Regions from separate parts of the Streptomyces sp. NPDC040610 genome, predicted to be linked through region 2. Evidence: riboswitches for the same ligand, from Rfam matches in the RefSeq annotation. Region 2 holds a riboswitch; the other holds the start of a gene.

Region 1 (3,161 bases), on a different contig from region 2:
CGCCGACGCCAACCAGGCCGGGCACACCTACCCCGACCAGTCGCTCTACCCTGCCAACTCCGTTCCGCAGGTGGTCCGCCGCATCAACAACGCGCTGCTGCGCGCCGACCAGATCGCCACCAGCGAGGGCGACTCCGCCGTGGACTGGCTGGCCCCGATCGTGGCCGACGCCGAGGCCGGTTTCGGCGGCCCGCTGAACGCCTTCGAGCTGACCAAGGCGATGATCGCGGCGGGCGCGGCCGGCATCCACTACGAGGACCAACTCGCCTCGGAGAAGAAGTGCGGCCACCTCGGCGGCAAGGTCCTCGTCCCCACCGGCCAACACGTGCGCACCCTCAACGCGGCCCGCCTCGCCGCCGACATCGCCGATGTGCCGACCCTGATCGTCGCCCGCACCGACGCGCTCGCCGCCAACCTCCTCACCAGCGACGTCGACGAGCGCGACGCCGAGTTCGTGACCGGCGAGCGGACGGCCGAGGGCTTCTACCGCGTCCGCAACGGCATGGCCCCCGTCATCGCGCGCGGCCTCGCCTACGCCCCGTACGCCGACCTCATCTGGGTCGAGACCGGCACCCCCGACCTCGCCCAGGCCCGCGAGTTCGCCGAGGCCGTCCACGCCGAGCACCCCGACCAGATGCTGGCGTACAACTGCTCGCCGTCCTTCAACTGGAAGGCCGCGCTGGACGACGACCAGATCGCCAAGTTCCAGCGCGAACTGGGCGCCATGGGCTACAAGTTCCAGTTCATCACCCTGGCCGGATTCCACTCCCTCAACCACGGCATGTTCGACCTCGCCCGCGGCTACGCCGACCACGGCATGACCGCGTACGTGGACCTGCAGGAGAAGGAGTTCGCCGCGCAGGAGCACGGCTTCACCGCCGTCAAGCACCAGCGCGAGGTCGGCACCGGCTACTTCGACCTGGTGTCCACCGCGGTCAACCCGGCCTCCTCCACCACCGCGCTCTCCGGCTCCACCGAGGAGGAGCAGTTCCACTAGGGTGCGCCGCGCCGGGCCGAGAGGCCCGGCGCACGCGTGTCTCATCTCACGTTCCGGAATGTGAACAGTGCTGCCCAGGAGCGCGCCCACCCTCTAATCTGACGCGTGCAGCTGGTTCGCCCTGTCCGCCAGGCAGGCGCGTCGTAAGAGGGAACCCGGTGGGAATCCGGGACTGCCCCGCAGCGGTGAGCGGGAACGACCGCCGTCACACGCACTGGGCCCGATGAACGGGGCCTGGGAAGCGACGGCCAGTAGGTGTCTGCCCGGCAGACGTGCCCGCGAGTCCGAAGACCTGCCCGTTGCCCGTACGTGACCGATCGCGTGCGGATATCCCGGTGACCTCGTGGGCGGGTCGGCGTACATACCAGACGGAGCACCGTGCCAGTGGCGTGTGTGTGGTCCGTCTTGTTCGTCATCCCTTCGCGTCCGCGTCCCGTCCCGGGATTCTCAGGAGTCATCTCGCGAAGGAGATTTCCGTGACAGCGAAGTCCGCAGCCGCGGCAGCACGGGCCACCGTGTACGGCTACCCCCGTCAGGGCGCAGGCCGTGAACTCAAGAAGGCGATCGAGGGGTACTGGAAGGGCCGCGTCACCGCCGACGCCCTCAACCGGGCCGCGACGGACCTGCGCCGCTCCACCTGGCAGCGCCTGGCGGCGGCCGGTGTCCACGAGGTGCCGACCGGCGACTTCTCGTACTACGACCACGTCCTGGACACCAGTGTCATGGTCGGCGCCGTCCCCCGGCGGCACCGCTCCGCCGTCGACGCCGACCCGCTCGACGGCTACTTCGCCATGGCCCGCGGCACCCAGGACGTCGCGCCGCTCGAGATGACCAAGTGGTTCGACACCAACTACCACTACCTCGTGCCGGAGCTCGGCCCCGACACCGTCTTCAGCGCCGACTCCACCAAGCAGGTCGCCGAGTTCAAGGAAGCCCTCGCGCTCGGCCTCGCCGCCCGCCCGGTCCTGGTCGGCCCCGTCACCTATCTGCTGCTCGCCAAGCCCGCGCCCGGCGTGGCCGCGGACTTCGAGCCGCTGACGCTCCTGGACCGGCTCCTGCCCGTGTACGCCGAGGTCCTCGCGGACCTGCGCGCGGCCGGCGCCGAGTGGGTGCAGCTCGACGAGCCCGCCCTGGTCCAGGACCGCACCCCGGCCGACCTGAACGCCGCCGAGCGCGCCTACCGCGACCTCGGCGCCCTCACCGACCGGCCGAAGCTCCTCGTCGCCTCCTACTTCGACCGGCTCGGCGACGCCCTGCCGGTCCTGGCGAAGGCCCCGATCGACGGCCTCGCGCTCGACTTCACCGACGCGGCCGCCGCCAACCTCGACGCGCTCGCGGCGGTGGGCGGACTGCCCGGCAAGCGCCTCGTCGCCGGTGTCGTCAACGGCCGCAACATCTGGATCAACGACCTGGAGAAGTCCCTGTCGACCCTCGGGACGCTCCTCGGCCTCGCCGACCAGGTCGACGTCGCCGCGTCCTGCTCGCTCCTGCACGTCCCGATCGACGCCGCGGCCGAGCGGGACATCGACCCGCAGATCCTGCGCTGGCTCGCCTTCGCCCAGCAGAAGACCGGCGAGATCGTCACCCTGGCCAAGGGCCTCGCCCAGGGCACGGACACCATCGCCGCCGAACTCGCCGCGAACCGGGCCGACCTGGCCTCCCGCGCCGGTTCCGCGATCACCCACGACCCGGCCGTCCGGGCCAGGGCCGCGGCCGTCACCGACGCCGACGGGCGCCGCTCCCAGCCGTACGCCACGCGGGCCGCCGCCCAGCGTGCCCACCTCGGCCTGCCGCTGCTCCCCACGACCACCATCGGCTCGTTCCCGCAGACCACGGAGTTGCGCACGGCCCGCGCCGACCTGCGCGCGGGGCGCATCGACACCGTCGGGTACGAGCAGCGCATCGAGCACGAGATCCGCGAGGTCATCTCCTTCCAGGAGAAGACCGGCATCGACGTCCTGGTGCACGGCGAGCCCGAGCGCAACGACATGGTGCAGTACTTCGCCGAGCAGCTCACCGGCTATCTCGCCACGCAGCACGGCTGGGTCCAGTCGTACGGCACCCGCTATGTGCGCCCGCCGGTCCTCGCCGGCGACATCTCCCGCCCCGAGCCGATGACGGTGCGCTGGACGTCGTACGCCAACTCCCTGACGGAGCGCCCGGT
Region 2 (3,161 bases):
ACCTGTAGGAGACCTGTTACAGCCCGCCGAACCGGGGTAGGCGAGGGGCCGTGGGGGGCGGGCAAGAAGGGGAGCGTCATGCTGGACCGCACCTCTGCGCACAGGCTGGCGCAGGCCCTGGTGGAGGCCGCCGACACCACCGCCGACGACTTCGACGCGCAGCGCCATCTGCGCCGCGTCTGCCAGCACTGCGCCGAACTCCTCGGGGTTCTCGCCGCGGGCGTGATGTACGCCGACGCCGGCAGCACCGTCCGCCTCGCCGTCAGCGACAAGGGCGGTGAGCTGGCCCGGGACCTCCTCGAAGCACAGGCGGTGGACGGCCCCTGCCTGGAGTCCTACGGCACCGGCTGCCCCGTGCCGCCCGTCCGGCTCACCTCGGCCGACGCGCTCGCCCGCTGGCCCGGCTTCACGGAACGGGCCCGCGCGCGAGGCGTGGAAGCCACGTTCGCGGTGCCGCTGCGGGCCCGCAAGCGGGTGCTCGGCGCGCTGAACGTCTTCGTGGCACCGGCGCCGAACGGGAACCGGCCCCACGTCCGTCCGCAAGAGGGCGAAGAGGACAGCGCGTTGGTGCTCGCGCAGGCGCTCGCCGACGCCGCCGGAGTCGGGTTGCACAACCACCGCGCGTACGCCGAGTACCGCGACCTCTCCCGGCAGTTGCAGGCCGCCCTGACCAGCCGCATCCGCATCGAGCAGGCCAAGGGGATACTGGCCGAGCGCTGGCGGACCGGCCTCGACGTGGCGTTCGAGGCGCTGCGGCGGCACGCGCGCCGGGAGCGCCTGGTGATGGACGTGGTCGCCGGAATGGTGATCGAAGGCGCCCTGGACGACGCGACATTGCTCGGCGGGGACTCGTAACGCAGCGGAGCGCGAGGAGGACTTGGCGTCAAAAGCCCTCTAGGCCACGGGCGTCTTCCGTTCTAGAGTCTGTCCTACGGCCCAAGCCCCCGGCCGGAGTTGCCTTATTCCACACCGTTGGGACCAGCCACACCGTTGGGACCATCCAAGGCCTCCCGTGCCGGCGCCGGGTTTCTCCCGCAGCTCGAGCGCGCGCGGTCGAGGACCAGCCCGGTCGACGACTCCGGGGGGAGCGGGTCGTTGGCCGGGCCAGGTTGTGTCCGCGCCGCCGCGCGCCGGGGCGTGCGCCGTGCACACGAGTCCGCACGTCAGGGGCGCGAGGACTGGTTGACAGTGTCCATGACCACCTGGGACTCTCCGGGCGACAAGTCCATACATCGAGGCGACGGTTGCCAGGAACCCGGTGCGACTCCGGGACGGTCCCGCCACTGTTACCCCGCGCGAGCCACCGCTCGCCCGCGCGCGGAAGTCAGGAACTGACCCGTCGTCCTCCTGCCATGGGGCGTGGAAACCCCAGAAGGAGGCCCACCGACATGTCCGTCACGTCTGCGCACAGCGCACCACACAGCGACACGGCGGCGATACAGTCCGCGACGATCGAGACCCGCGACTGGCTGATCGCCGCGGCCGCGGCGATCGTCGCACTGATCGCCCTGTACGCCGTCTTCATGGACAACGGCTCGCTGATCTCGGCGACCGGCGACTACCTGCACGAGTTCGCTCACGACGGCCGGCACCTCTTCGGTGCTCCCTGCCACTGATCGGGGCCGCACGCACCATGCCGACGTCCCCGAATTCCCCGAACTCTCCCACCGCTCCCGGCACTTCCCCCGATCCCTCTCCCGATCCCTCCCCCGACTCCTCCCCCGACCTCTCCGGCGAACCCCCCAAGTCGCCCGGGACCACTGATACATCCGCGCCCCCCGACACCTCCCGCGCCCCCGCCCGCGCCCGGACCGGCGGCTCCCCCGTGCTGCCGCTGCTCGGTCGCGGGATGGTCGCCGGAGCGCTCGGCGGGCTCGCCGCGGGACTGTTCTCGCTGCTGCTCGCCGAGCCCCTGATGGACAAGGCGATCCGCGCCGAGGAGGCCCGTTCGCACGAGCACGAGCCCGCGGGTGGCGCCGTCCAGCACCACGAGGAGCTGTTCTCGCGCTCCACCCAGCACGCGGGCCTGGTGATCGCGCTGGTCGTGGCGGGGCTCGCGATCGGCGTGCTGTTCGCCGTCGCGTACGCGCTCGTGCACCGGCGTGATCCGCGGGGCAACCCGTGGCCGCGCGCCCTCGCGTTCTGCGCGGCCGCGTTCTGCGCCGTGTCGCTGTTCCCCGCGCTGCGCTATCCGGCGGCCCCGCCCGGGGTCGGCGACGCGGGCACGGTGGGCGACCGGCAGGAGATGTGGCTGGGCGCGGTCGTCCTCGGCGTGCTCGGCATGTTCCTGGTGTGGCAGGTGTACGTACGCCTCGCCGCGCGCCCCGTACCGGTGCGGCAGTGTGCGGCCGCCGTGACGGCGGTGGCGGTCCTCGCGCTCCTGTGGGCGCTGCCCGACAACCCCGATCCGGTCCCGGTCAGCGCGACCCTGCTGTGGGACTTCCGGATGCTGTCCCTGGCGTCGCACGTGCTGCTGTGGGCGGTGTTCGCGGGTGTGTTCGGCGGCCTCGGGCTGCGCGCCCTGCGGACGAAGGAGCCGGTCACGGCCGGTGCGGCGGGCTACGGCTCGGCGGCGCCGGTGAGCTAGCGGTTATGGCATCGCGGTCGCGGTGAGCCGACTGTTTCGGCCTCGCGGCCGCGGTGAGCCGACGGCTACGGCTTCGCGGCCCCCGTGAGGTAGGCGGACACGACCACGTTGGCCGAGTACGTGCGGCTCGCGCGGTCGAAGGTGCCGCCGCAGGTGATCAGGCGCAGTTCGGCCCGGCCCTCCTCACGGGGGCCGTAGGCCGTGCGCGCGCTGAAGTCGTCGCGGCCGAGGACCTGCACGTCGTCCACCGTGAACTCGGCGACGGAACCGTCGTCCCTGGTCACGCGCACCTTCTCGCCGGGGCGCAGGGCGCTGAGGTGGTAGAAGACGGCGGGCTTGGACTCGGTGTCGACATGCCCCACGAACAGGGACGTGCCGCGGGCGCCGGGGCGCACCCCGCCCCCGTACCAGCCCACGACACCCGGCTGCGCGAACGACGGCGGGTCGATGGCGCCCTCCGCGTCCAGGCCGCGGGCGACGACGGGGGCGCGGACGCCGAGGCCCGGTACGTCGACGCGCTGCGGGCGGGCGGCGGCCAGCGGCTCGTGCGGGGGCGGCAGGTCGACCCCGGCGG

Evidence for each region. Region 2 has a riboswitch for cobalamin ahead of ACZ6AA_RS16955 (CbtB domain-containing protein). Riboswitches for the same ligand answer to the same signal wherever they lie in the genome.
Region 1: another riboswitch for cobalamin. It lies ahead of metE (5-methyltetrahydropteroyltriglutamate--homocysteine S-methyltransferase); the one in region 2 lies ahead of ACZ6AA_RS16955 (CbtB domain-containing protein).

The regions. Positions count from the first base shown of each region.
Region 1 covers NZ_JBVIXA010000002.1:55,543-58,703, forward strand. Annotated here, with positions in the region: gene aceA (isocitrate lyase) at 1-997, shown strand, start outside; cobalamin riboswitch at 1,093-1,311, shown strand; gene metE (5-methyltetrahydropteroyltriglutamate--homocysteine S-methyltransferase) at 1,474-3,161, shown strand, end outside.
Region 2 covers NZ_JBVIXA010000004.1:226,890-230,050, reverse strand. Annotated here, with positions in the region: gene ACZ6AA_RS16960 (ANTAR domain-containing protein) at 79-855, shown strand; cobalamin riboswitch at 1,205-1,354, shown strand; gene ACZ6AA_RS16955 (CbtB domain-containing protein) at 1,389-1,616, shown strand; gene ACZ6AA_RS16950 (CbtA family protein) at 1,850-2,587, shown strand; gene ACZ6AA_RS16945 (class F sortase) at 2,653-3,161, opposite strand, start outside.